DNA from 3 places in the Pseudoalteromonas sp. SG43-8 genome. Region 3 is predicted to be linked to each of the others. Evidence: predicted binding sites of a transcription regulator. Region 3 holds the regulator's gene; each other region holds the start of a gene.
The links. The regulator LexA, encoded in region 3, represses DNA repair genes until DNA is damaged. The targets are predictions, from matches to a motif close to TACTGTATNNNNATACAGTA.
Positions count from the first base shown of each region.

Region 1: H5122_RS16230 (YebG family protein) is a predicted target of LexA. The motif match lies at 3,044-3,063, and genes of this name have one in related genera.
Region 2: ruvC (crossover junction endodeoxyribonuclease RuvC) is a predicted target of LexA. The motif match lies at 7,438-7,457, and genes of this name have one in related genera.

Region 1 covers NZ_JACJEX010000011.1:41,600-51,860, reverse strand. The annotation lists gene H5122_RS16240 (EAL and HDOD domain-containing protein) at 1-591, opposite strand, end outside; gene putP (sodium/proline symporter PutP) at 923-2,401, shown strand; gene H5122_RS16230 (YebG family protein) at 2,674-2,991, opposite strand; gene H5122_RS16225 (helix-hairpin-helix domain-containing protein) at 3,306-3,602, shown strand; gene H5122_RS16220 (DUF6170 family protein) at 3,627-3,929, opposite strand; gene dsbB (disulfide bond formation protein DsbB) at 3,931-4,449, opposite strand; gene fadR (fatty acid metabolism transcriptional regulator FadR) at 4,980-5,693, shown strand; gene H5122_RS16205 (peroxiredoxin) at 6,056-6,661, shown strand; gene H5122_RS16200 (TonB-dependent receptor) at 6,749-9,340, opposite strand; gene smpB (SsrA-binding protein SmpB) at 9,769-10,248, opposite strand.
Region 2 covers NZ_JACJEX010000018.1:30,037-40,297, forward strand. The annotation lists gene H5122_RS18815 (hypothetical protein) at 91-678, opposite strand; gene H5122_RS18820 (cyanophycinase) at 941-2,578, shown strand; gene H5122_RS18825 (hypothetical protein) at 2,671-2,919, shown strand; tRNA gene H5122_RS18830 (tRNA-Pro) at 3,359-3,435, opposite strand; gene H5122_RS18835 (arylesterase) at 3,547-4,170, opposite strand; gene H5122_RS18840 (ABC transporter ATP-binding protein) at 4,171-4,884, shown strand; gene H5122_RS18845 (ABC transporter permease) at 4,874-7,375, shown strand; gene ruvC (crossover junction endodeoxyribonuclease RuvC) at 7,506-8,030, shown strand; gene ruvA (Holliday junction branch migration protein RuvA) at 8,033-8,650, shown strand; gene ruvB (Holliday junction branch migration DNA helicase RuvB) at 8,658-9,665, shown strand.
Region 3 covers NZ_JACJEX010000013.1:76,231-86,491, forward strand. The annotation lists gene cyoE (heme o synthase) at 1-341, opposite strand, end outside; gene H5122_RS17360 (heme A synthase) at 354-1,343, opposite strand; gene H5122_RS17365 (hypothetical protein) at 1,372-1,866, opposite strand; gene H5122_RS17370 (SURF1 family protein) at 1,856-2,596, opposite strand; gene H5122_RS20300 (DUF2909 family protein) at 2,611-2,919, shown strand; gene H5122_RS17380 (cytochrome c oxidase subunit 3) at 2,822-3,697, opposite strand; gene H5122_RS17385 (cytochrome c oxidase assembly protein) at 3,733-4,263, opposite strand; gene ctaD (cytochrome c oxidase subunit I) at 4,263-5,855, opposite strand; gene coxB (cytochrome c oxidase subunit II) at 5,855-6,997, opposite strand; gene lexA (transcriptional repressor LexA) at 7,482-8,099, opposite strand; gene H5122_RS17405 (PaaI family thioesterase) at 8,267-8,707, shown strand; gene H5122_RS17410 (hypothetical protein) at 8,708-9,088, opposite strand; gene H5122_RS17415 (hypothetical protein) at 9,402-10,127, shown strand; gene H5122_RS17420 (chaperone modulator CbpM) at 10,190-10,261, opposite strand, start outside.

The sequences.
Region 1 (10,261 bases), on a different contig from region 3:
CTTACTTTGTACCATTTCAGGTTTTGAGAAGAAAAATCCTTGGAAATAATCAAAACCAAGCTCTAGAGCTTGTTGGTAAATTTCATAGGTTTCTACTTTTTCGGCAAGTAACTTAATATGCGAGTGCAGTTTTAAATCATTAAGAACCGTTTTTATTGTATCTATATCAGATGCTAAAAAGTCTATTTTAATAATATCAATAAATGGATAAAAGTGGCGCCAAACAGGCTGATGAATATAGTCATCAAGAGCAATAGTGTAACCTTTATCTTTTAGATCTTTCACTATGGCTAATAATCGCTTCCCAGGTTGCACAGTTTCAAGGATTTCTACAACTACAGTATCTTTGCCCAGTAGTGTTGGGTAGCCCTTTGATAGCGTTTCTAGGGTGAAATTTATATAGGCGGGTTTATTGTCGGTTAAATCTTCTAAGCCGAAATTAAACTGACTACCTTCAATTAGTCGTGTAGTTGCCTCGTCACCGTCTATATCGGGAAATACGTTATCAACGCCATCGCGAAATAAAAGTTCATATCCGATGAGCTTTTTATCTCTGTCTAAAATAGGTTGGCGTGCAGCGTAAAAATACATAAACAGTTCCGTAAGAGTAATCTAATTAGTTATTGTAATAATATATGGCAAAAGACTCAAAATAGCATTACGTATATTTGCTAGATTAATAAATTATCATTAAAAATTAAGGTCTTTCTAGTATTTAATTTATTATATTTCACCAATTCGCTTTAAAATTATTCAACATGAGTATTTTTGTATCAGGTGAGGGCAACAAGTTGGAGATTTTATTATCAAGCATGATATAGTCAGCGAGAATGGTTTTTACCCCAATAGTGTCTTAACTATAAAATTTTAAGAGTCATTATTTGGATTAAAGCCTATTATTAATAATTATGCGGAGGCTAATTTGGAAACAGGAATGATTATTTCACTAGCATTATATTTTATTGTAATGTTAGGTATCGGACTATATGCATATAAGCAATCTACTGACGATGTATCTGGTTACATGTTAGGTGGACGAAATCTATCTCCAAGTGTAGCTGCACTGTCTGCAGGTGCATCTGATATGAGTGGCTGGATTTTAATGGGCCTACCTGGTGCGATGTTTGTTACTGGTTTTAGTAGTACATGGATAGCAATTGGCTTGGTGATTGGTGCTTGGTTAAACTATCTGTTAGTTGCACCGAGATTACGTGTTTACACTGAAAAAGCAAATGACTCTATAACCATCCCAGACTACTTTTCAAATCGCTTCAATGATAAATCCAACCTATTACGTGTTGTATCAGCTGTGGTAATTATTGTTTTCTTTACTCTTTATACTTCATCTGGTGTTGTCGCTGGTGGTAAATTGTTTGAAAGCTCATTTGGTTTAACTTATGAAATGGGTTTATACATTACAACGGGCGTAGTTGTTTTATATACCTTGTTTGGTGGTTTTTTAGCTGTAAGCTTAACTGACTTTGTGCAAGGTTGTATTATGTTCATTGCACTTATTCTAGTACCAACGGTTGCATACTCTTTGCTTGAACAACCTTTAGAATCAACTTTACATAGCGTAAATCCAGATATGCTTAACTGGATTGGTGCAGGTTCTGCATTAGGTATTATTTCTGCAATGGCTTGGGGTTTAGGTTATTTTGGCCAACCACATATCATTGTTCGTTTTATGTCGGTACGTAGTGTTAAAGATATGCCTAAAGCACGCCGTATTGGTATGACATGGATGATTGTTGCTGCCATTGGTGCTGTTGGTACTGGTATATTTGGTGCAGCTTATACTTATGAGAACAACATTGTAGTTGAAGACCCTGAAACAATTTTCTTAATTCTTTCTGAGTTGCTGTTCCACCCACTTATTGCTGGCTTTTTACTTGCTGCAATTTTGGCTGCGATTATGAGTACTATCTCATCTCAATTATTGGTTAGTTCAAGTTCATTAACAGAAGATTTCTATAAAACATTCTTACGTAAAGATGCCAGTGATAAAGAGCTAGTTGCTGTTGGCCGTATAAGTGTTGCCGTAGTTGCTATGTTCGCTATTTATTTAGCTTACGACAGAGATAGCTCTATTTTAGACCTAGTAAGTAATGCGTGGGCTGGCTTTGGTGCTGCGTTTGGACCACTTGTATTGTTTAGCCTTTATTGGAAACGCATGAACTTTGCTGGTGCGTTAGCTGGTATGTTAGTAGGCGCATTTACTGTGCTAATTTGGATATATGGACCATTTACTATCAATGGTGAAAGCTTAAGTAGCTTTATGTACGAAATAGTACCGGGCTTTATTTTAGCGAGTATTGCAATTGTTGTTGTTAGCTTAGTAACAAAAGAGCCTGAGCAAAACATCACTGCTTTATTTGATGAAGTAGAAAAAGAGCTTTAATTAGCAATTACTACTTATTTTAAAGTGAGTAGTAATTAATACCAATCCGCAATAATACTTAATCATTTTGCGGGGCTAAACGTGTTGCTACCGGCGTTAAAAAATTCTCATTTAGTACAACTAAATATCGAATTTTTGCCTAGCTATCAACACGTTTTTCCACCCTAAAGAGATCATTTAATTAAGCGAATTAGTATAATAAAAAAGGGAGCAACTTAGTTGCTCCCTTTTTTATTTAGTTTGTCCCGTTCGAGGAGGGAACACTCTATGAATTAACTTACTTTTTTATCGTTGTTATCTTCAATTGATGCAACGTTATCTGACTTTTTACTTTTTGCTGGCGCTTTGGTAACAGCTGGATCTTTGCCACCTTTTAATATGGTCATAAAATCATCTTTGCTTTTCGCTATTTCTAAAGCAAGTGATTCAATTTGTTGCTCACTAAGCGGTACGTCTACCTTTTCTAGCATCAGCTCAAGTGATTCTGCTATATCGAGCATCTTGTCATAAGCATCAGCTTCTTTTTTGGTAGTAAACGTCATACGCTCGACTCCGTTTCGTTCTACAACATATTTAACAACAACAGCCATGATTTCTCCTGCAAAATTGCTTGGCACCGTGGTTTTTAAAAAACCATTAGATTACTGTTTTTATGTACAGTAATGGTTTGTAAGTAAATTTGCAAGCGCGAAGTATTAATTTTTAGGTGTCTTAAATTTGACAAAAAACGGTAACTTTACTTTAGTTAAGCAATCACTTTGTTGTACCAGCTGCATTTTCAGGATTTCGGATCATAGTGATAATGCGTTTAGGTACACTTTAAGTGATGAACTTTACAGTTCCTTATTTATTGATTTCCTGAGCAATACTCAAAATTAAGAAAAGAAGAATAAGGACAAGTTTAATGAAAACGTTAAAAAATTTACTCATCATAAGTTTATTATGTTTACTACCCGCGACTACCGCGTATGCACAATTATCAGAAGTAACTAAGCAAATGCCTCAAGCTGAGACAATTAGTATAAATAATGCTGATGCAGAGATGCTTGCTGAGTTACCTGGTATAGGTAAGAAAAAAGCGCAGGCAATTGTGGATTATCGTGAAGAAAATGGCGAATTTAAAAGCGTTAGTGATTTATCGCAAGTTAAAGGGATTGGCAAAAAGCTTTTAGCTAAATTAGAGGGGAAACTTACACTTTAATATTTCTAAATAGTAATCAGGGTGCTAGGCGCCCTGATTAAATTGTTTTAGTGCATCGCTTAAGTGCTTTTTAGCAAAGTTAATCTCAATAGGTGTAGTTAATAGTGGATAGCACAATCCGCCAAGTATCAAAAATGGTATTAATATCCAACCTTTAAATACAGTGAATATTAAAAATAGTGGGCTAAGTAATAGCAGTTTTATAATACGCAATAGAACTTTATCAGTTGGCGATAGCTGACTTAATGCAAGCGCAATTACGTCTTGACGCTGGCGTACTTTTAAATGCTTAAGCTGGGCTAATTGGCTTGAAAAAAATGTAAACATATCAAATCGACTTTTTAATTAATAAACGGGCAATAATTATAATAAATAGCGTTAGTGAGAAAATCCCAAATATCACTTCCATCCAAGCAGGCATGCTCATGCCAACAAACTGCCAATCTATATTTCCACAATCCCCGGTAGCTTGAAAAAAGCTAGGTATCCATTCATGTAGTGGCATAAATGATGGGAAATTTGGTTCAAACTCGCAGCTAAATGCAAAAGGGTCTGTGGTGGTCTGCATATCAATATGTTCGCGAGCAATTAAGTATCCCCAAACACTCGATATTCCCCAAATAACATACGCTATCATACGCACAGTTTTACTTTGTGGTTTACTTGAGCCTACAATCCCTGCGCCTAATAACCCCAATACTGCAGTGCGTTGATATATACACATTATGCAAGGCGCTAACCCCATTTTGTATTGAAAGAAAAGAGCGGTAACTTCAAGTAAAAAAACGATAGCTGTAAATAAAAGCCACGGGGTTCGTTGGGTAGGTAATTGTGCAAGCCAGTTCATAAAAATTCCGCGTTTTAATAGGACGTTAGATTATGACGTAGGATAAAGTATGCAGCAACAAAAAGGAAAAAAAAGCTACCGAAGTCGCTTTTTATAAGATGAAATTAATGACTACTCAATTCAGCCTTAGCAAAGGTTAAATGACGTTCTATTATTTTCCCATCGATACATAAGCTCAGTTATATTGCTTACTTATACTAAGGTGATGCATCATCTAAAGAATTTTTTATGGTTGCACTTTTTTGTACTTTTTCTTATGGCAAGTGCGGGATAAGTTAATTAAGCTCAGGCGCTGCGTAAATAAAAATATCTCCATAATAACAATGTACCTACAATGAATATTACTCTAGATATTCATGCATTGTAGCTAAATTAGAGAAACCCAAATTTAATTATTTATTAATTTTAAATTTCTACCCATTTGCTTTATTAATATATATTACTTTACTTGTTAGTTGTGCTTCGTCTGGTACAATCAGTCAGTTATTCGTGTAAAACGATGAGTGTTGATTAATTCGAGTGGGAACTGGATGAGAATTTTTAAAGCGAAAAGCCCAGCAGGATTTGCTGAAGAATATATAGTTGAGTCCATTTGGAACGGCGATTTCCCTCCAGGTTCAATTTTACCTGCCGAGCGAGAACTTTCAGAGTTAATTGGTGTTACAAGAACAACCTTGAGAGAAGTATTACAGCGTTTAGCACGTGATGGTTGGCTAACAATTCAGCATGGTAAACCCACAAAAGTAAATAACTTTTGGGAAACGTCTGGCTTAAACATTCTTGAAACATTAGCGCGCTTAGATGAAGACAAGATGCCAGAGCTGACAGATCAGCTTTTATCTGCACGTACTAATATTAGTGCTATTTATACACGTGCTGCAATTAAGTTAAATCCTGAACGCGTGATTGAAATTTTATCACAAAGCCATGAGCTAGAAGACACCGCTCAAGCATTTGCTGACTATGATTATAAAGTGCATCACGAATTAGCCGTTGCGGGTAATAACCGTATTTATGTATTAATACTTAATGGTTTTAGAGGCTTTTATTCAAAGATTGGTTGTCATTACTTCTCTGATGCCGGAACTCGTGAACTTGCTCGTCAGTTTTATAAAGATTTAACCATTTTGGCAGAAAATAAAGAGCATGATGGTGCTATTTCGATGATGCGTAAATACGGTCATCAAACAGGTGAGATTTGGCAAAAAATCCGTGGTGATATGCCCTCAGATATAATGGACTAAGTCTAAGCGAGAAACCTGCATTTGCAGGTTTTTTTATATCTATAAAATTTAGCGCCACCTTATATGAAATTCTAAAAAGTTTAATGTATAAACCACTTCGATATTTTTAAAATTTCTACTTAGTTACAACGCAACTTACCCTTTAAAATAGACCTATTATTTAAGCACATTAGTGCAAGTTGCAAGTGTTCGGTATTTTCGATTGCTCACATCGTTAAATGCGATTGTTCTTTTGCAGTGAATAACTTTAGAATGCCAATTAATTATATGTATGCGCTATTGGTTTTTAATTTTTAGCGCCCATATAAGTACCAGTATTGCGAAAGCAATTGAAAACAAACTCAAAATATTTGGAGAATAAAATGGGTGTATTAGTAGGCCGCCAGGCACCAGACTTTACCGCTGCAGCTGTTCTTGGTAACGGTGAAATTGTAGATAGCTATAACCTTCATGAAACAATTAAAGGTAAAAAAGCAGTTATCTTCTTTTACCCACTAGATTTCACGTTTGTATGTCCTTCTGAACTTATTGCATTTGATAAGCGTTTTGAAGAGTTTCAAAAGCGTGGCGTAGAAGTAATTGGTGTTTCTATCGATTCACAATTCTCACATAACGCATGGCGTAACACTGCTGTTGCAGACGGCGGTATTGGTAAAGTTCAATACGCACTAGTTGCAGACGTTAAACACGAAATTTGTAAAGCATACGACGTTGAGCATCCAGAAGCGGGTGTTGCGTTCCGTGGTTCTTTCTTAATTGATGAAGAAGGTAACGTACGTCACCAAGTAGTGAACGATTTACCACTAGGTCGTAACATCGACGAAATGCTTCGCATGGTTGACGCGCTAGCGTTCCACACTGAGCACGGTGAAGTATGTCCTGCTGGTTGGACTGAAGGTAAAAAAGGTATGGACGCAAGCCCTGAAGGCGTTGCTAAGTTCTTATCTGAAAACGAAGGCGAGCTATAATTTAGCCCTTCGTTTTAAATAAAAAAACCGCCAATTGGCGGTTTTTTTATTTGTAGCGTTAGCTCACTTTAAAATAAGCTCGCAAAGTTAAAACGAGAAACTAACTTTAGTGTAGAAGTATCGGCCTCTAGGGTTGTGTACACCTGAGGCATAACCGTATAGATCAGCGTCGCCATCACCAATTGCAAATGGTGGCTCTTCATCAAATAAGTTATTTACACCTAGCGATACTTTAGTTGAGTCAGTAACACGATAAGATGTTTGTAAGTCTACCAATGTTTGCGAATCAATCATACGTGATGTATTGCTATCAAAGTCTAAATTACCGTCAAAATCAATATCTGGGGTATCTTCAAACTCACCTACATAACTGATGTTTACGTTTGTATTAAACTCGCCAATTTCCCAGTTTGTAGAGAAAATCCAGCGGTGCTCTGGATAGCCATACTCACCGGTGTAATCGCGGCCATCTTTTTCAAATTTATCTTGGTATGCCCATTCTAAATTAAATTTCAATAAACCTAAGTCATCAAGTGAGTGATTGTAGTTAGCTGAAACATCGACCCCAGATACTTCTTGCGAAGAAACGTTTTCAAATGTGCTGTAAATTTTTTGAATTGTTCCTAAGCTATCGCCACCTGTAGGTGTTAAGCGCACACATACAGTACTATCTTGGTTATTACACTCAGAGTTATAAATTGGACCAAACTCTTGCTCATCAATTTTGTTATCTTGAGTGATGCTCCACACATCGACACTTAAACCAAACTCAGCAGAAGGCGCCCAAATAAAGCCGACATTCCATGATTCTGATTCTTCAGCTTCAAGGTCAGGGTTACCAGCAAATTCAATGTTGTAATCAAGTGCATCACAATCAAGGCCCGTTGCTTCACATCGGTATGTATCTACAAAGAATTGGCTTTCTTGAGATGGACCTAAACCAACTTGTGCCAAAGAAGGCGCTCTAAAGCCTTGTGCCCAAGAGCCACGCACTGTGATTTCATCAGTAGGCGCCCAGCGAAGAGCTACTTTAGGGTTTGTTGTTGTACCGAAGTCACTGTAGTCATCGTAACGGCCAGCAAGTTGTAGCTCTAAATTATCAGCAAGAGGGATAGAAAACTCGACATAGGCTGCGTATTGTTCACGATCTGCAGATGCAGATACAGACTCTGTGCCAAATATTAAACCACGTTGAAATTGATCATCTGGAATGTCATTAACGTCTTCTTCACGGTACTCAATACCTGCAGCCATCATTACTACATCATCGCCAAAACTAAATGCTTCACCTGTAATGTTTGCATCAAAGGAAGTCATGTGAGACTCACCACGACGCACTAAGCTTGTTGTAATACGATCAATTACAGCAGGGTCGTTGTATGTGCCACCAAATGGATTGTAGTTTCCTGCATCAATTTCTTGTTGTAAGAAATCAGTACGCACCCAACCTTGTGTTCTATCACCTGTTTGCAAAGATTTACTTCGGCCTTTTTGTACAGCGGTTTCCCAGCTCCAGTCATTAAACTCACCTCTAAGCCCTGCAACAAAGCGAAGAGTATCTGATTCAATATCCCATTGGCGTGCGCCAGCATCAACTGTACGGTAACGACCAATTTGAATGTCTTCACCAAATGGATTGTTAGGGTGGCTAGCTGGGACAGTTAAGCCTGCATCTTCATCAAGGGGAGTAGGGGCTCCGGCCGCAACAGACGTATTGTGCTGTACTGCCATTTCTAAAAAGCCCGTAATGCCATTATCAAAGTTATATTCAAATTGAGAAATAGCACCCACGCGTTCAGACGCTGGTGCGATATAACCGTAGGGGCCGTAATCAAATAAACAACTGCCGCTTGAAGTTGCATTTTCAGCAGGACAAGCCGGATCAATTGTTTTAACACCGTCTACATAAAAATATCCAGGGAAGCCACGAGATGAGCGAAAATCTTCACCACCATAAGGTGATTGATTTGCTGTACCTAAGCTGCCCATTTCATCAGAAGAAAGAGATGTATTTTTAAAGTAATCGATAATAACTGACGCGCTACTTTTCTCGCTAGTAGTACCCCATACTAAACTTGCTGTTGTTTCTTCATAATTGGGACCATCAGTACCACCGTAGCCCAAATTAACTTCAACACCGTCAATGTCTTTTTTCAAGATTACGTTTACCACACCCGCCACTGCGTCTGAGCCGTAGATAGCTGAAGCACCATCTTTTAGTATATCGATTCGCTCAATGGCAGAAACTGGGATACTGTTAATATCTACAAATGAGTTTGTGATACCTTCGGCAAATGCACTAATAGATACACGACGGCCATTGATTAGTACGAGCGTAGCATCAGCACCTAAGCCACGTAAACTAACAGCAGCAGACCCATTTGCAGTTGAATCTTGGTTGTTACCACGTGTTGAGAAAGTACCGCTACCCGCGACAGGCATTCTTTCGAGGAGTTGTTGTAGGTTGTCATAACCCATGTTCTCAATATCAGCTCTTGCGATTGATTGAACCGGAGAAGGTCCTTCGATATCTGAACGTTTGATTCGTGAGCCAGTTACTTCAATGCGCTCTACTTTGTTAGCTTCTTCAGCAGCGTAAGTTGTTGTTGTAAAACCTGCTGAAAGTGCGATTGTAGCACCTGCAATTAAGCTAGGTGTAAATGCAGTTGATTGCTTCATCCTTAAGTCCTTGTTGATATGTTATAAATTTAGTTGCTCTATACCAATCCTTTTTAAACTGTTAAATAAATCCCATATTTAAGCGGATTGATATAACAAGCGACGACATTAATATCATGTAACTTAAGTGTTAGCAATTAGACTGAAATGTGATTTTAGTATGGTTTTTTGTGTGTTTTTGGATGATTTTAAAACAGATGTTATGCGCTGAAGAAGGTTGAAATAGGCGCATATGCTTTATTTTGGAAATAACAAATACAGCCTAAATGCGAGTAATAATTAAATTAATTAATTCACAATAAAATTGTAATAAATTATTTACATGTATATTCTGAATGAATAGTAATCTTGTTGTATATTAATAAAACAAATAATAGTTGGTTTTTTTTAATAAAAAAAACGCCTAACTTGTTAGTTAGGCGTTGTGCTTATACTTTGTGTTTCATTAAACGTTCTTTTTCGCGAGACCAATCTTTATTTTTCCCGTCGTCACGTTTATCGTGCAACTTTTTACCTTTTGCTAGATGAAATTCAAGTTTCACCCAACATTTTTTCCAGTACATAGCTGTAGCTATTAATGAATAGCCATCTCGCTCTGTTGCACCGAGTAGACGGTCAAGTTCGCGTCTGCTTAATAGTAACTTACGATAACGCAACGGATCGCAAATTACATGGGTTGATGCACTATTAAGTGGTTGGATTTGCGCGCCAAGCAAAAATGCTTCGCCATTTTTAAGATGAATATAAGTTTCGGTGATGTTTACCTTACCTGCTCGGATACTTTTTACTTCCCAGCCTTGTAGTTCAACACCTGCTTCAAACTTATCGTGTAAAAAATACTCATGTCGCGCTTTTTTGTTTAGCGCGATGGTATTACTTGTCGATTTTGATGAATTTTTCTTAGCCATAGTGCCCTATAAT
Region 2 (10,261 bases), on a different contig from region 3:
TATCCTTATGATTTATTAATAGTGGACAGATTAACATTGAGAGGGGGTTAAATAAAGCCAAGCGAAGTGCTTGTGAGTGTTTAAAAGAAACTAAATTAGCTGTTCAATTAATTGTCCATCTTCGTACAGCTTAGCATATTGGCGTTTATGTTCTTCAAACAGATAGGCGCGTAATTGCTCTTGTCCGCTATGAATCTGAGTTATTTTTGCTGCAATTCCTAGGCTACTTTGCCTAACGGGTTCTACATCTATCGATATGCTTTCTTGGTTGGGTAAGGTAAAGCTCATGTGCTGTAATTTTTTTACGCTCTTTCCACTTTTTAATGGTTTTAAAAATATACCTGTACTGGAAATCGATTCAATATTAAAACCTTGGCTTTTAATATTTAGCTCACTCCAGCGCCAACTACGTTGAGTGCCCTTTGTATCAATTACTTCTGGTGCGCTCAAGGTGGGATTAATTACACCTAACTCATCAATTTTTAATTGCAGGGGAAACCAAAGTTGGTAATTAGCAACTTCAGCAAGCAAAGTTAGATTAGCGTGGGTAAAAAGGTTAGCAATATTCGCAGGTATAGAGCTTTTCATTGTAAGCATATGGTCACGAGGGGAACGTTGCTTAGTATTTGGCTTAAATAACTCAGCAAAAAAATTTACCTCTTCATTAGAGAAGTCCATATTTCACTCCAGTTACATAAAACAATGCACCACCATAATTTAAACAATGGGTTTGATCAATAAATGCGCTGTTTAAATTTGTTTAGTCAATATTTATAAGGGTAAGTATGTAAACTAAACAATCTATTTAAATGAAGTACTTAACGCTATCGCTTTTTAGGGGCTTGAATTATTTAACATTTATAAAAATATATTTAGGCGTAAGTGGCTAGCTGTTAAACTACAGCACATTAGTTTTATTATTTATATTAGAGTTTACATTATGATATGTGCATTTTTACGTGATCAACAGCCGAAGTTACTAGGTATGGTAGTGGCATTGTTCGGCGCAGGGTTTTCAATAAATGCAGTGGCTCAAGAGCAGAGCCAAACTTTAATTTTAGTGGGGTCAGAGCTTACTACCTGCACTAGCGCTGAGCTTAATAATTGCCAAAAAGAGGCTGTTATTGATGGTAAGTCACATAATTTATATACACTTAGCAGCCCTCAAATAAAAAATATCGCGCAGCAGTGGCCTGATAATAATGTTGAGACAAAAACAGCTGTATTAAAAACACTTAAAACCATACAAAGTAAATCGTCAAATAACGTATCAAAAACTGATTTACTCTGGCTATGGCGCGATATAAATAACCAGCAATTAGAAAGCCTGACTCAGCAAGAATACAACTTTGTATTTGATATGCTAGAAGTACCGCTACTTAATAAAAACGGTGAGCGTTTAAAAGAGCACGTAAATACCGATTTTAATAATGAGGTCGCGACTAATAGTATTTTACAATTTGTGTCGGGCAGTTTAAAAGTTAATAACGCAAAACCCACCATGCTTGCTATTACGGCATCGAGCCGCGACCCTTATGAGTCGGCAGATTTAGCGCAGAGCCTTTTAGCACAATCAAATATAAGCACTCAATGGTTAGCACTAACCCCAGCGCTTGCTAAAGCGATTACAAGTAACTCGTGCGATGAATTACCCGCACTTAGAAATTCATTAATGAATGTGTATAACCGTGAAGCAATTTACCCCGATCGCACAAAGGCCGAATACGCTTTATGCAAAAATGGCACTAATGCACTTGTATCACTTATTAAAAATAGTACCGGTGTGATGTTTAATAGCGGTAATGCAGCATTAACTCATAAGGTATTATTTGATCAAAACAATAACCCATACCCGTGGACGCAAGCATTGCAAACTCGCCCAGTAATTGTAGGTGAAGGAGCCGGTGCTGCAATCCAAAGTAAAGTGACGGGCATGCTTACAAATACGACAAGCCTTGAGGCACTTCGTAAAAGTGAAAATAACACTAATGCTGGTGGGCTGGGCAGTTTTAACTTTGGTGTACTAGATATTCAATTTAGCGAACAAAACCGTACATTTAGGCTTGCAGCAACGCTAAATAATAACGAAGTGAAAAATACTAAAACAGAGATTCAACATGGATTTGGTATTGATGAAAATACAGCCTTAGTTGTTATTAAATCGCCAAAAGGTAGTTTAATAACCGTAATAGGCAAAAGTGGTGTAGTGCATTTGGCTAACCAAGGTAAAGCCCAACCTGAGAGTAAGAGCTATAGCTATTCGTACTGGCCTACAAGCAGTGTAATTGAAATTACCAATAACACGTTTACCTTAAGCGCACGCACAATAGATGAAGCGTTACCCGCTATAAAAATACCTCCACTGCCAGTGCAGCGTTTTGGCTCAATTTTAATAAATTCAAAACTGCGTTCACTTACTCAAGCTATGTGTTTAAGCCAAGAGCAAAGCGCGGTAGCCCAACAAGACGAGTTTATAATTAGCCTTACAGCAACGAGTGACACGCAGTATCATCGCATCAATGCAAAAGAGTTTGGTTGTGCGCTAAGCAATTTAAAGTTAGCTATAAAGTCGATTTAGTGACTAACCTGAGCCAAGGGTTTAAGTTTTTGGCTCTTCTATATAAAATAGCCACCATAATGATTTAAAAGCCTTACTAAAAGAGTGTTAAAATGAATAAAGAAAATGATGTAATTTCTAGTCTAGCCGAATTAGAAAGCTTTTTATTAAATGTAGAAAACGGCGGTCTTGGCCTTAAGGGTGTTTCGGGCGTTGGTATGGCAACAAACAATAGTGATGGTAGTCGTTTTGTAGCCGTGTTTGACGATAATCAAAAATTACTTTTAGCGCGCGGTATTACAGAAGATGTATTCCAAACAGGGCAAGATATGGTACGTAATGGTGTAGGGCGCAAGCACTAGTACTTTAATAAAAAAGCGCTTAGAGCGCTTTTTTATTTTAATTTCAATAAATTGAAATTAAATGGCTTTATATAGATCCCACAAAGGCCACTTCAAGTTAATAACAATTAAATACAACCTCCCTCAAAAACCACAAAACTAGCCAGCTAAACTCAGTTTTATTAAGTGCGCTTAGATAAATAAGGTAGTGCTACGGATAAATTGTAGAATCAAAACAGATGAATTTTGGCTATATTTTGAAGAGAAGTTTAACTTATTGATATAGAGGGAGTTTATACCAATTCGCTTAATTAAGTGATCTATTTTTAGGATGGAAAAACGTGTTGATAGCTAGGCAAAAAATTCGCTATTTAGTTGTTCTAAATGAGAATTTTTTAACACAGGTAGCGACACGTTTAGCCCCGCAAAATGATTAAGTATTATTGCGGATTGGTATTAATGGTCGGTATGGAGAGATTCGAACTCTCGACCCCTGCCACCCCATGACAGTGCGCTACCAAGCTGCGCTACATACCGACGTTGTTTGCAATAGTACGTGTATTTTTTTAAAAATCAATAAGCGATTGTTTGTTTGGGTATTTATTACGCAAGAGGCCTAAAAAGGCGCCCTTGCGGTGTATTAATTAGCTAGTCTTTATTTAACCACTTTTTGATCGAGTCATACATCTCATCTCGTATTAATGGCTGAGCTTTTTTGTTAGGGTGTAAACTATCGTTTTGCATTAGCTCAGGTTGGCTGGCAATATCGAGCATAAAAAAGTTCATTAAATGCGCATTTGTTTCTTCGCTAACGCGCGAAAAAGTGTCAGTAAACATTTTACTGTAACGCGGGCCGTAATTAGGGGGAATGTAAATCTCCATTAAGGCGGTCATCGCATTAGCTGCTTGGCTTTTTTGAATAAGAGACGTTAAGTTAGTTTGCATTTTTTTGACTGGAAAACCACGTAAACCGTCATTAGCACCTAGCTCAATAAGTACATGAGTGGGTTCGTATTGCTCAAGCAATGCATCTAAACGGCGTAGGGCTCCACCAGATGTTTCGCCACTAATACTGGCGTTGATAAGTTCAATGTCGGCTTGTTCGTCATCGTATTTATCTTGTAACAATTTTACCCAGCCTTCTTCTTGTTGAAGTCCGTAGGCTGCGCTTAAACTGTCACCGAGTATTAAAATCGTGTTGTCGGCTGCTGCGCTCAGCGGTTTGATAACTAAAAATAAAATGAATACTAAACGAAGGATTGAATGAGTCATATGTCAGCGCTTTCTCAATTAAATATAATTCAGGTTAATGGTTTGTCTAAAATAGTCTCTACCTTTGAAGGTGAGCTGCCCATCCTCAGCGACATCAGCTTTAATGTCAAGCATGGCGAGTCTGTTGCTATTGTTGGCACGTCGGGCTCTGGTAAATCTACGTTACTCAGTTTATTAGCAGGGCTGGACACCGCCAGCAGCGGTGAAATATTTTTAGATGGTGAACCATTACACAATTTAGATGAAGAAGAGCGTGCTGCACTGCGCGCGGCTAAAATTGGATTTGTATTTCAATCGTTTATGTTAGTACAAAGCTTAACGGCACTAGAAAACGTTATGCTGCCAGCAGAGCTCGCTGGTGAAAGTGATGCAAAAGAGCAAGCAATTGCATTACTTGAAAAAGTAGGCTTGAGCCATCGAATTGATCATTACCCGTCGCAACTCTCTGGCGGTGAACAGCAACGTGTTGCTATTGCGCGAGCATTTATTGGTACACCTAAAATACTATTTGCTGATGAGCCTTCGGCTAATTTAGACAGCAAAAACGGTAAAATGATTGAATCCTTATTATTTGATTTAAACACGCAACACGGCACCACGCTTATTTTGGTTACTCACGATGAAGGGCTTGCACAAAAATGTGAGCACATTATTCAAATAGAAGCGGGCTTACTGGTAAAAAGCCAAGTAGAGGACATTGCTAATGTGGGTTAAGTTAGCGCTTAAGTTATTTTCGCGAGAATTTCGCCGTGGTGAGCTAACAGTTATTAGCGCAGCTATCGCCCTTGCTGTTTTAACCGTGCTTACACTGTCGATGGTTACTGAGCGGATAGGGCAAAGTATTGCGCAAAAAAGCAGTGCTTTTATTGCTGCAGACCGTGTACTTGCAAGCGATCATGTTCTCGATACTGCTTTTATTACTAAAGCACAGAGCCAAAATTTAAAAACGGCGCAAATGGTGTACTTCGACACTATGTTGTTTGCCGATGATGAAATGCAGTTTAGCTCAGTAAAAGCGGCATCTAATGCGTACCCGTTAAAAGGGCAGTTAAAAGTTAAAGATACCCTAACCGGTGAAACTAAGGTTGCTAATAGCGGACCAACGCCTGGTAATGTGTGGCTAAGTGAGTCGGTATTTTACAGTTTAAATATTGATATAGGCGCGCAAGTAGAGCTTGGCGCTGCATTATTTAATGTTTCAAAAGTTATTGTAGAAGAGCCCGATGCGCCATTTAATGTATTTTCGAGCAGCCGCCGCGTGCTTATCAATATTGACGATGTGGCAAAAACCGAAGTTGTGCAGCCGGGTAGTCGTGTTTATTACCGCCAACTTTATGCAGGTAGTGAGGCCGACATAAATAGCTTTTACGAGTGGCTTAAACCACAAATGAAAGAAAACCAACAATGGTATGGCGTTAAAGACCGCCAATCACCCATTTCAAACAGCTTAAACCGCGCTGAGAGCTTTTTATTACTAGCTGGTTTACTGGGCATTATTTTGGCAGCAGTGGCTATAGCTGTTTCAGCAAAACGTTATTGTGAACGCCAATACGACCCAGTAGCGATGATGAAAACGCTCGGCGGTAGCCGCTCAATGATCCGCAAAATATACATGCTTCATTTATTGCTTGTATGTGCAATGGCGGTAAGTATAGGGCTGTTAATTGGTTATGGCTTGCAAGAAATAGCAACAAGTTACTTATCAAAAAGTATGGGCACAGAGCTGCCTTTAGGTGGCTTTAAACCTTGGCTGGTGGCTATAAGCACTGGCGTAATTTGTGCTGTTATGTTTTCTATCAAACCGTTATTTGATTTATTTGATATTCCGCCGCTTAGAGTTCTGCGCCGTAACTTAGGCGACAAGTTGGCTGTAAGTCGTGTGCATTTAGGTATGAGTGCGCTAACTGTGTTTTTATTAATGTGGTTATTTAGTAACAACATAAAAATAACGCTTATTTTGTTTATATCAACACTTGCGCTAATTGGTGTGCTGTTTTTAGTATCTAAATTAATATTTGGTGGTGGTCGAAAACTAGGATTAAAGCCAGGTAACAGTTGGTCGCTTGCAATTGCATCCATTCAAAAGCGTGCAAATGTGAACGCGGTACAGTTAATTAGTTTTTCGTTAGCGATTAAATTACTGCTGTTTTTAGTGGTACTTAAAAACGACATGATATCTGATTGGCAGTCGCAACTACCAAACGATGCGCCAAATGCGTTTTTAGTTAATATTACTCAAAATGAGCTTGAGCCAATTAATGAATATTTAGCTCAAAAAGATATTCAGGTATCAGAGTTTTATCCAACTATTCGTGGGCGCGTAAATGCGGTGAATGGCGAGTTGGTAGCACGTTCTGTATCGCTGCAAGACAACGAGAAAAAAGACGAAGAAGCACGTGCAGGTATTGGCCGCGAGCTAAACCTTACATGGCTTAAAGATGTGCCTGACCAAAATGAAGTAACACAAGGCACGTGGTTTGGTGAAAATGCGATGGCTGAAGCCTCAGTAGAGGAGTCGATGCTTGAGCGTTTAGATGTTGAGATAGGCGATACGCTTACATTTTTAATTGGTTCGCAGTCGTTCGACGCTAAAATCACCAGTGTGCGCAAAGTTAATTGGGCCACGCTTAAACCTAACTTTTTTATTATTTTAAGCCCAGATGTACTTGCAGATTTTCCGGCAACGTATATTTCGTCGGTACGTATAAACCCAGATCAAAAGCGTGATTTTAGCCAGTTATTGCGTACTTACCCTACTATTACAGCGATTGATATTGATAACTTTGTTAAGCAAATACAAACAACTATTTCGCAAGTATCACTCGCCATTGGCTTTGTACTGGCAATTGTTGTGCTGTGTGGCGCGCTTGTACTTATATCGCAAGTGCAAGCTAGTTTAGGTGAGCGCATGCAAGAAATTGTAATACTTCGAACGCTAGGCGCTAAAAGCCGATTAATTAAAAACGCGACCCTGTATGAGTTTTTATTACTCGGCGGTTTAGCTGGTTTAGTGGCTGCATTTTTTAGTGATATAGCGCTTTTAATTGTGCAGCAACAAATGTTTGATTTAGCAGGTAAGTTACACCCACATATATGGATTATTGGTCCGGTAGCTGGTGGCGTATTTGTGGCTGGTTTAGGTTATTTAATGATTGCCCGAACACTTAAACAAAACACCCAAGGATTAGTGCGTGCCCTAGGGTAAGCTTAAACTAACATACTCCTGTAAATGCCCACCTAGTACGTGGGCATTTTTGTTTTTCTTTGTACTGGTAATTTATACAGTGCTCTGGCATTATTAGCGTAATTTAAAAATAATAACAATGGAGCGCTGTTTGGCCATCATTTTAGGGATCGATCCTGGTTCACGTTTGACCGGATATGGTGTTGTTGCCCATCAAGGTTCTAAATTTACATACTTAGGCAGTGGCTGTATTAAGTTAGCCGATCATCCTTTTCCGGTTAGGCTTAAAATGATCTACCAAGGCATTACACAGCTTATTGAGCAGTTTTCGCCAGAAACCTTTGCCATTGAAAAAGTATTTATGGCGCACAACCCCGATTCAGCTTTAAAACTAGGCCAAGCTAGAGGTGCTGCGATTGTTGGCGCTGCAATGGCCGACTTACCCGTATTCGAATACTCAGCTAGGCAAATTAAGCAAGCAGTAGTAGGCAACGGTGGCGCAGATAAAACACAAGTGCAACACATGGTAAAAAATATTTTAAAACTACCCGGTACGCCACAGGCCGATGCAGCTGATGCACTCGCTATTGCGATTTGCCACGCCCACTCAGAACAAAATTTAATTAAACTAGCGGGCAGCGCAAGCAAAACCGTTAGAGGACGTTTAAGGAAATAATTATGATAGGCCGCTTAAATGGTATTTTAGTCGAAAAACAGCCACCAGAAATATTACTCGAAGTAAGTGGTGTAGGTTACGAAGTACAAATGCCGATGACCTGTTTTTACGATTTACCAAAAATTGGTGAAAATGCGATTGTTTACACTCACTTTGTAGTGCGTGAAGATGCTCAGCTATTATTTGGTTTTAATAATAAAGTTGAACGTGCCTTGTTTAGAGAGCTATTAAAAGCAAATGGCGTAGGGCCAAAACTTGGCTTAGCTATTTTATCGGGCATGTCGGCAAAACAATTTGTAAGTTGTGTAAATAACGAAGACTCAACATCGCTTGTTAAATTACCCGGTGTAGGTAAAAAAACAGCGGAGCGTTTAGTACTCGAAATGAAAGACAGACTAAAAGATTGGGGTAATGATTTATTTACACCATTTAGCGATAGCGCAGTAATAGAGCCAATGAGCGATGCGACAATTGCTAATAATGCAGCGGATGATGCCGTATCGGCACTGCTTGCATTAGGTTATAAATTGCCACAAGCTCAAAAAGCAGTAAAATCGATAAGTAAACCCGATATGTCTACTGAGGTTCTTATTAGAGAATCTTTAAAATCTATGTTGTGAGTAACCCATGATTGAAGCGGATCGCTTAATTGATGCGACTGAAAAAACAAATGAAGATTCTATAGATCGTGCAATAAGACCAAAACTTTTAGCCGACTATAGAGGCCAGCCTCATGTTAAGCAGCAAATGGAAATTTTTATTGAAGCTGCGCGAACCCGTGGTGAAGCGCTCGATCATTTATTAATATTTGGCCCACCTGGGCTTGGTAAAACCACGCTTGCAAATATTGTCGCCAATGAATTACACGTAAGTATTAAAACAACATCAGGCCCTGTACTTGAAAAAGCAGGTGATTTAGCCGCACTACTTACCAATTTAGAAGAAGGCGATGTACTGTTTATTGATGAAATACACAGATTAAGCCCACAAGTTGAAGAAATACTCTATCCCGCAATGGAAGACTACCAGCTTGATATAATGATTGGTGAAGGCCCAGCTGCGCGTTCTATTAAATTAGACTTACCTGCATTTACACTTATTGGTGCAACCACACGAGCAGGCTCACTTACATCGCCACTGCGTGACCGTTTTGGAATTGTGCAGCGATTAGAGTTTTATTCTGTAGAAGATTTATCGCACATAGTAGGGCGTTCAGCACATTATCTTGGTTTAGAAATGTGTGACGATGGCGCTACCGAAATTGCCCAGCGCTCGCGCGGCACACCACGTATTGCAAACCGCTTATTGCGCCGTGTACGCGATTACACTCAAGTAAAATATGACGGCACAGTAAATGCCGATGTAGCTAAGCGAGCCCTTGATATGATTGACGTAGATAAAAGTGGTTTTGATTATATGGACCGCAAATATTTACTCGCCATAATCGAAAAATTTATGGGCGGCCCAGTAGGGCTCGACAATATAGCGGCTGCTATTGGTGAAGAGCGCGAAACAATAGAAGATGTAATAGAGCCATTTTTAATCCAGCAAGGATTTATTCAGCGTACACCACGTGGGCGCATAGTATCTGACAGTGCATATCATCACTTTGGTTTACTTCCTAAAAAAGACTAGCCTATATACTTTACTTGCTGTGGTTTATTGCGCAGCAGGTAATTGTCTCAGTATCCCTTTGTTTCAAATTATTATACTCAAAACCTCAACACTCTGTTGCAAATGTTATTTCAAAATACAAATACGCTTTATAGTTAACTGTTAATTCACAGGGCGTTAAGACTCGCGAAGCTATTCTGCGTACCATTCAAACTAGTAAGCGAATTACTTATTGTAAATTAGGTAGGGCAATTATTAGTTTATAAATAAAATATGTAGCGCACTAAATTGCAGGCAAAAAAAAAGCCCGCAAAAAATGCGGGCAAACAACAAGTTGAAGGAAGTAATCCAGGGGAACTACGTTTTACTAAATTTGGTTTTATCCAGAAAGAGTAAAACAATGTAATACGATAAAATATCCTATTACTAAGAACTTGGCTTAATGAAACTATCTCATTCAGTGCGCTAGCTCGGTATGGGAGAATAATACGTAAGTTTACTTTTTTGTTCAAACTAGAAAATTTGTATTTTCAGATTAGAAAAACTAATTTAGTGAATTTTATTGTTGTTTGAATCTTGTGCGTTAATTAATCGTTAAATTTATAAGTTTATGAAAT
Region 3 (10,261 bases):
GCTGCAAAACAAAGCGCATGTGTTTTACTTAAACGCCCTTTAGCCACAGGGCGATGACGAGTCCTTGCCATTTTTGAGTCTATCTCACTATCAACCACATGATTAATAACCGCTGCAGCAGCAGAAAGTAGCCCTATACCTAACAAGCTAATAAACTGTACAGCCATACCTCGCCCTACATCAGGAGCCAGCGCTAAACCAACCCAAGCTGTTAGTACCAGCATGGCTACCACTTTAAATTTACTAATTGCTAAGTAGTCTTGTAGCAAATTATGAGTACGCGAAATTAGCGATTGAGCATTAACGGGTAGCAGTATTTTTTTATCAATTATAAGTGCCATTATATTTCCCCTTTATGTGCGTGATTTTAGGTAATAACACAACCTAACCATGCTTAATAATAGTATGGCAGCCATCAAGTTATGCGCCAATGCAACTCCCAACGGAATATGCCAATGTACTAAAATAAGCCCTAAGCTAATTTGGCAAAGCAGAACAAGTAATACACTCACCACGCAATTTTTAATTTTTTTAGAGTACGCTTGGCTGTATATTTTCCACATAATTAGCGCCAGAACGATGCAAGTAACCAGTGCCCAAATGCGGTGTAATAAATGAATAGACATACGCGCTTGCTGCGATAACACACCAAACTCATAATTACTGTGCTCAAGTGGTAATTGAAATACGCTACTCAATGAAAACGGTTGTGCGTAATTACACAATGGCAAACCACTACAATGAGGAGCGGCGTAATTTGCAGCCAGCCAACCACCTAGTGCAATTTGGATAATTAATACACTGAGCGCTACTAAACTTAAAGCAAAATAGCGTTTTGCGCCGCTATCGCCACCCATAATAGGTTTTGCGGTTAGCCGTAAATATAAAAGCGTTATAAGTGACAAAATACTAAAGCCACCTAATAAGTGGCCCATTACAATAAGCGGCTGAAGGTTCATGGTTACTGTCCACATACCAAGGGCAGCCTGAAATACCACGAGTAGAAGTAAAGCCAAAGGCAATTTAACTGGCGTAGTTGGATATTGGCGTTTTAAAAAAGCCAACACAAATAAACCTAAAATAAGTAAGCCTAAAGCACCTGCAAAGTAGCGATGAATCATTTCTTTCCACGCTTTTGCGGTTTCGAACATCATATCGGGGTAGCTTTGAGTTGCTAAGGCTATGTCAGCCTCATGCTTAGGTACCGTTAAAAAGCCATAACAACCAGGCCAATCGGGGCACCCTAATCCTGCATCACTTAAGCGGGTGTACGCACCTAAAGCAACTACAATCAAAGCGAGTAATCCTGTTATTAATACTAAGTTTTTATAATTTTTATACATCAGATACTCCAACTTAAGCTCAACTTAGTTAGCTAGAACGAGAATAGTTAAGTAATTTTTTTAGATCTTTTAATAACCCTTTTTGTACTAAACGGTTTTCTTGTGGCTCGACCTTAAAGGGATATTCAAGTACCACTAACCCCATATGATCAATTAAATATAAACTTGCAGGATTTAAACTCTGTTGTTCGGTAATAATTTTCCATGGTAGATTTTTATTGTCGGGGCTTCCCATTACAGCCATATCAACCTTGCCTTGGTTTTTACCAAGTGCCACATATAAGTTATTAAGTGCATTGAGTTGTTCGCTGCATGGGGTGTTACATTCGTTTGAATAATTAAGTGCGATAGTCCATTGTTTGGGATTATTTTGCGGCCAATTTTTAAGTTTTATTTCTTGGCTTAAAAACTCGCCATTATTAGTAATTGCAGTAGGCAACCAATCAAACTTTAATGCGCCATATGCCAAAATTAATGGGATAGCGCAGCAACCCACAAACAATAAAAGGGGATTATTTTTCATTATGTGTCCTTTTTTTACTCGCAAAAATAGCCACAACAGCACATGCAACAGCAATTAAAAACCATTGCAAGGCGTAGGCATTATGCTTTTGAGGGCTCATAACAACGGCCTCATAATGAGGTATTGCAATCTCATCACCAGTACCTTGTCTGTAAGCCATAAAATTAATTAATGATTGCTGGCTTTGGGTGCTCAGCATATTCAATTCGATAGATTGGATTCTTGTAGGTAAGTCGTTATTTGTAGTTTTATCTTCAAGCGTAAAGCTACTTAGGTTATTTTCTTTTATTTGCGCTTTAAGAATAAAAACACCTGTAGGCAGAGTAACCTTTGGCAGTGTATCTCTAGATATAGGCGCTTTTACCCATCCTAAATTAACTAAAATCACTTTTTCTTCGCTATCTGGCTTTAGTAAAGCAAGTAGGTCGTACCCTACTTGTCCGTTATAAACTTGATTATCTAAAAGCCAATATTGGTTTTGTACAAACCGCCCTTTTAACTCAACCAATACACCAGTTTTGTTCCAGCTATCAGGCAAGTTAAGTAATTGAGACCAGCTCATCACACCACGAGTCTGTTGCTTAGCTATGGCGGTTAGCTGTTGCTGCTTTTGCTCACCTCGCTCCAACTGCCAAAACCCTAATCGCACACACACAAGTACAACAACCACAACCATACAAAGTGTGATTAGTGAGCTAAGCTTTTGTTTGTGCCATAAAACTAACTGCATAAAGGGTCAACTCAGTGATTATTAAAATTATTATCGTACTGTTGTTAATATTTATACTTTTTAACTTATTTAGAGCATTGTTTATTATGGTGTCAGGGAAAACAGGGGGACGACCTATGTCTCACTTTTTAGGTCGTCGCGTATTGTTTTCGATCGTTGTTTTAGTTGTTGTTATTGCAGCGCTTAAACTTGGTTTTATTAAAGCAAATAATTCGCCAATAAACGCTACAGCACATATACAAATACAAACAAACACAGCCACACCACATCAACAAAGTGCCAATACCAAGCAGCTGCTTGAAAAGCAAAGTGCTTATCTTTAGTAAAGTGCCCTTTTAATATCCGTAAAAATATTACAAATAAAAGTACGGTTCCTAGCGTTACATGCATGCCATGAAAACCAGTCAATAAAAAGAACGTATTACCGTAAATACCCGCATCTAGCGTTAGATTAAGGTCATTATATGCATGCATGTACTCCTCAACTTGCAGCCCTAAAAAGCAAACGCCCAATAAAATAGTAGCGCCTAAAAAAACCTTAAGTGGAGTGCGTTTATTGTTTTCCATCGCTACGTGGGCAAAATGTAAAGTAACTGAGGAGGTAAGCAGTATTAAGGTATTTATAAGTGGTAAGCCTTGCCAGCCCATAGCTTGAGTAGTTTCGCCAGCAGGTGTTGAAACAAGCGGCCAAACGGCTTCAAAAGTAGGCCATAATACCTCGTTAGTCATTGCATTATTGCCTGCACCTCCAAGCCAAGGTACCGACAATACGCGTGCATAAAAAAGCGCACCAAAAAAGGCCATAAAAAACATAACTTCAGAAAAAATAAACCAGCTCATACCTTGTCTAAAAGAGCGATCCATTTGTGCTGAGTACAAACCTTGGTCCGATTCACTAATTACATTTTTAAACCAGCTAAACAGCATATACACAAGCACAGCAATACCGGCATAAAGCAGATAAACCCCGCTACCACCTTCTTTACCTACACTCATAACAGTCAAGCCTGCCCCTACTGCAATAAAAAACAATGCAACAGCACCTACAATAGGCCACGGGCTTTGCTCTGGTACGTAATAATGCTCAGATTCTTGATTCATTTTATTTACTCCTAGTTTCACACTAGTTTAAAAAGCTAGTTATTACTTGCCACCAGCTGTTCACTAATATCAAATACGGTATAAGATAAAGTTAATTCTTCAATGTCGCTTGGCAGTGCGGTATCAACATAAAAAAGCAATTTAAATTCAAGCTCTTCCCCTGCTTTTAGAGGTTGCTGATCAAAGCAAAAACAAGCTATTTTATGTAAATACTTTGCCGCTTTACCTGGCGAGACTGATGGTACAGCCTGCATTACTTTATCCAGATTGCTATTATTTTTAGCACTAAACATTACTTCACGCATTGCACCGGGTTTTACCACTACACTGTATTCTTTTGATTTAACTTCAAACGGTGCACCACTTTGTGCGTGAGTAGTAAAGCTAACGCCAACTTCTCGGTTTTGTACTATTTGTGTACTTTGCTCTGCTTGCTCAAGCGAAGGCTTCCCATTAAGCCCTGTTACATCACAAAACACGTCATATAATGGTACTAAAGCAAAGGCAAAGGCAAACATGCCTATGCAAATAAGTACCAAACGTTTGAGTAGCGGTGCGTGTGTCATTACTTAATAACCGGCGGCGTAGAAAAAGTATGATATGGCGCTGGAGAGTCAACTTCCCACTCAAGGCCTTCTGCCCCTTCCCATACTTTTGCAGGCACTTTATCACCGCCACGCGCGCATTTAATTACCACAGCTACAAACAACAATTGCGATAAGCCAAAGGCAAACCCACCAATACTTATGATTGCGTTAAAGTCGGCAAATTGAAGAGCGTAATCGGGAATTCGACGCGGCATACCGGCAAGCCCCACAAAATGCATAGGAAAAAACAGTACGTTCACACTCACCAGCGATAGCCAAAAATGCCATTTAGCTAACGTGATATTAAACATGTTGCCTGTCCATTTGGGCAGCCAGTAATAAGCCCCTGCCATTATCGAAAATACAGCCCCTGTTACTAATACATAATGAAAATGCGCCACTACAAAATAAGTATCGTGATATTGAAAATCAGCAGGTGTAATTGCCAGCATCAATCCCGAAAAACCACCCAAGGTAAACAGCACAATAAACGCAATACTAAAAAGCATTGGCACCTCAAAAGTTATTGAGCCTTTCCACATTGTGGCAACCCAATTAAATACTTTTACTCCAGTAGGTACCGATATAAGCATGGTCGCGTACATAAAAAACAACTCGCCAGCGACCGGCATCCCAGTGGTAAACATATGATGAGCCCAAACAATAAAGCTCAATAGTGCTATAGAGGATGTGGCGTATACCATTGAGGCATAGCCAAAAAGTTTTTTACGAGAAAAGGTAGGTACTATTGTAGATATAATGCCAAAGGCAGGAAGAATCATTATGTATACTTCAGGGTGACCAAAAAACCAAAAAATGTGTTGGAACATCACCGGGTCGCCACCGCCTGCAGCATCAAAAAAGCTGGTAGCAAAGTACTTATCGGTAAGCACCATAGTTACCGCTCCTGCAAGTACAGGCATTACCGCTATTAATAAAAAGGCAGTAATTAACCACGTCCATACAAATAAGGGCAACTTCATCCATGTCATGCCGGGGGCACGTAAGTTCACTATGGTCACAATCACATTGATTGCGCCCATTATTGAGCTAATCCCCATAATATGTACGGCAAATACAAACAATGCAGTATTGTCATTACTGTATGTTGTGGACAGTGGTGCATAAAAAGTCCAACCAAATGCAGGACCCCCACCAGGCATAAATAACGATGCCAATAGGATTAAAAACGCAAACGGTAAAATCCAAAAGCTCCAGTTATTCATTCTTGGCAATGCCATATCTGGCGCGCCAATCATGAGTGGTATCATCCAGTTAGCAAGGCCTGTAAAGGCTGGCATAACCGCACCAAACACCATAATTAAACCATGCACTGTGGTCATTTGATTAAAAAAGTGAGGGTCGACCAACTGTAAACCTGGTTGAAATAATTCAGCTCTGATCACCATGGCCATTCCACCACCAATTAAGAACATGGTCAGCGAAAAAATTAAATATAAACTACCTATATCTTTATGATTAGTTGTGTAAAGCCAGCGTTTAAAACCTTTAGCTGGGTGATGAGCATGATGAGCTTCATTGGCGTTAGGTTGTTCTACTATGCTACTCATTAGTTCGCCTCCACTTTGGCATCAAGAGCTGCCTGTATTTGACTCGGTTGAATAACATCACCCGTATCATTACCCCACGCATTACGTTTATAAGTAATAACCGCAGCTAATTGCTTTATAGATAACTGTTTGGCAAATGCTTGCATTGCCGTACCGGGTCGTCCATGGATAACTACATCAATGTGATCTTTTATATCGCCAAGCACTATCGGGCTGCCTTTAAGTGCAGGAAATACACCCGGTAACCCCATGCCCGTAGGCTGATGGCACGCTGCACAATTAGCCATATATACTTGTTCGCCTAAAGTCATTAACTCTTCTTTTGGGAGGGTTTTATCAAGTAATGCGGCATCTGCTAATGCTGCTTTTTGTTTAGCCTGCTTTGCATCTGCAAGCCATGTTTTAAAATCAGCTTCAGATTTAGCGACCACCACAACGGGCATAAAGCCATGGTCTTTACCACACAACTCAGCACATTGGCCTCGGTAAGTACCTTCTTCGTTTATGTTCGTCCATGTTTCATTTATAAAGCCGGGGTTCGCATCTTTTTTAACTGCAAAATCAGGTACCCACCAAGAGTGAATAACATCATCAGAAGTCATTAAAAATCGTACTTTTTGATTTATTGGCAGTACAAGAGGCTTATCAACCTCAAGTAAGTAGTTAGGGTTTTTATCTGCAAGATTCGCTATTTCATCTTGCGGGGTAGATAAAATAGAGTAGAACTCTACATCTTCGCCCATATATTCATAATGCCATTTCCATTGCGAACCCGTAATTTTAATAGTGAGATCAGCTTTGCTGGCATCTTCCATTGCAATAAGGGTTTTAGTGGCTGGTACTGCCATAGCAATTAAAATAACAAACGGAATTGCAGTCCAAAGTATTTCTACTTTAGTGCTTTCGTGAAATTGGGCAGGTACAGCCCCTTTAGATTTACGGTGATGAATAAGTGCCCAAAACATAATTGCGAACACTATCACCCCAATCACACAACATATTATAAATATGGTCATGTGCAGCTGATATACATTATTGCTTATATCGGTTACGCCTTTGCGCATATTGTATTGGCTGTTAGCCAAAACTGGGTGCGAAAAAACACATAATATAAGCCACAAGGTAGAGGTCAGTTTACCCATGTGACGGCTCCTTTGATGCTATTGCGAATGCAAAGCGAAGAGGCATACGGCTTAAACGCCAATTCGTTATTTTTATTTTTTTAGCCAATCTTATTTAATATTGATTGGTTTTGCTGCGCCAACAACGAGTTTGTGTATATTGTGTGTTCTCAAAACTAAAAAGCTGTGAGTTATTATTAGCTCAGCACATTAACAATTAGCTAAAAAACGAACAACAAGCAAGTTTTAGTATAAAAAACAATCAGGTGATATTGAATAATTAATAAAAAATCGGTAATCAACTGGGCAACAGGAAGTTCAAAATATGAGCAAAACAAAGGGGTTTAACGCATTCGGAGGGGGAAAATATAAGTGCAAAAAAGTTTACAGCTTAAATAGTCAGTGGGCTGTTTACGCCCTATTTTTTAGTACAAATTTTAAAACAAAAATGCGTACTAATTAGTACGCATTTATAAAGCTGCTTGTTTAAAAGCTATTTTTAAAGTCACATCCAATCAGCGTTTCTTATAACGCCAACGGCTAAGCCTTCAATATTAAAAGACTCATTCTCAAGATCTACTTCAATAGAGTCAAAATCGTCGTTTTCAGCATGAAGTAATACTTTACGACCCGCTTTCTCAAGACGTTTTACAGTTACGTCTTCGTCTAGGCGAGCAACAACAACTTGTCCATTTTCAGCGGTTTGAGTACGATGTACAGCAAGTAAATCACCATCCATAATACCAATATCTTTCATGCTCATACCGTTAACGCGTAGTAAAAAATCTGCAGCCGGTTTAAACATTAATGGATCGATTTTGCAGTGACTTTCAACGTGCTCTTGCGCCAAAATAGGTGAACCAGCAGCAACACGCCCTATAAGCGGTAAACCTAATTGTTCTGGCTCTTCTTCTTCAATTAATTGAATACCACGGCTTGCACCTGGTTTCATCTTAATTACGCCTTTTTTAGCAAGTGCTTTTAAATGTTCTTCAGCAGCATTGGCACTTTTAAAACCTAATGTTTGCGCTATTTCAGCACGTGTAGGAGGCATACCAGTGTCTTTAATAAAAACTTTAATTAGTTCGAGTATTTGAGCTTGGCGGTTCGTTAATGGTCGCATACAACTGGTTTTCCATACAGTACATTTAACTGTGAGTATATACAGTTAAATAAAAATCGCAAATTTAAATTAAGCCTTAAAATAGCTAAAGTAATTTCACTTGTGTACATTTTAGGGATATAACTAAAGCTAAGTTTATAAATGATTAAAAATGCAAAGGAGACATTATGAGTATTTGGTACCAGCCCATCACCTTAGAGCTGTGCAAGCAGTTAGAACAAGGCATTAATGGCCAAGGAACATTAATGAAAACTATGGGGATAGAAGTCACAGAAATTGGCGATGATTATTTGGTTGCCACAATGCCGGCAATTCCTGAGCATCATAACCCAATGGGCATGGTTCACGGCGGTGCTAACGTTGTACTTGCCGAAACAGTTGCCAGCTATGCCGCTAACTTTGTTGTCGATTTTACTAAATTTTACTGTGTAGGGCAGGAAATTAGCGCAAGTCATTTAAAAGCATCTCGCAACGGCACTTTAACAGCAACGGCAAGAGCGTTTCATATTGGCAAACGTAGTTCAGTATGGGAAATAAAAATTACAAATAGCCGCAATGAGCTGTGCTGCGTATCAAAAATGACCGCAGCAGTCGTAGAGCGAAGATAGTTACTTTTCGATTGGGTAAATGGTAATTTCCATACCCGCACCAATCGCAGATATACGCAATAATGTATCTGCATCTAAGGCTTGATTAAAGCACTTAGGAGAAGTCCCTGATTCAAAACCAATATCAAACGTTCTACGTGAACAGCTTAACCATTGCTTTAGCGCATTACGCGAACACGATTCAATAAGCTCACATATATGGTTTATGGCTTTATCAGGTGTGCTCACCTCACCTGTAGCTTCAATACGCGCTAGTTGACGGTATTCGTCTTTGTCATAATGTAAAATCGTCGCGACTTTTTTCAAGTCCGCCACTAGCAAACTAATATCTTGCTTTGATTCAAGCTCAAGATCTACATTTAAAAATTGAATTTCCGACATCGTTTCGTATTTATCCTCTAATAATTTCATTGCAAACTTTAACGCAGTTTTACCGTTATACCAAATCAACTATGCTCTATTAACCACTTTATATGGATATTTCGCAGCTTTTAAGTATTTTTTAGCATTTAAAGCTAGCTGGATATCAAATATTCAGCTCAATTAAACAGATAAGTCATGTTAGGAATTTAAGTGTAATCTTTTTTATTTTTAAATGATTACAGTAAGCTATAGTTTAAACTGCGACAAAATGTCGCAGTAACTTATCCTATTAATGTAATAAACTAGCCTCTAAAAATAATAAGACTAAAACATGAATAAAAAAATATTTAAGCATGCTCGCAAGTTACATAAATGGTTAGGTTATTTATTAGCACTACAAATTTTAGCATGGTTACTAGGTGGTTTAATTATGAGTGCAATCCCTCTTGATAAAGTTCATGGGGAGCATCTTGCTACACGTACTCTCAATAATCCATTTACGCAGGCTGATTATATTGCTTCCCTTGACGATATTGCCTCTCAGGTGGTTAATCCAACACAAATAATTTTTGAGAACTTCTTAACTACACCACTTATTACTGTCTTTAGTAATAACGAGCAGCAAAGCTTCAATGGCATAACAGGCCGACCATTTGAACCGCCAACTAAAATACAAATTACCGCAAATGCTAAAGCACACTTACTTATTGATGCTCAAGTAACAAGCGCTGTACTACTAAAGCAAGGTACGCGAGAAGTTGGATATAAAACCAATGTTTGGCAGGTACAATTTGACGACACATTTAACACAACACTGTACTTGTCAGAAAATAACGGCAAAGTTGTCACCGTTCGCAGCACGCTATGGCGAATATTCGACTTTTTTTGGATGTTACATATTATGGATTACGATGAGCGAGAGGATTTTAATAATCCGCTGCTTATTAGTTTTGCAGCAACCAGCGTACTTTTTTGTTTAAGTGGAATATTATTACTTATACAAAATATACGACTAAAACGATTTATCCGAATTAAAAATAAGAATAAATCAAAGTAGTCATATTGGTTTTTGAGAGCTAGCGCCCACTTATCAAAGAGTAAATAAGCCTAGGGCTTATTTTATTCCAAGTGCTTAAATCGACTCAAATGTCGCTTTAACATTTCGTTTTCGAAAATCAACTCATCACGCTC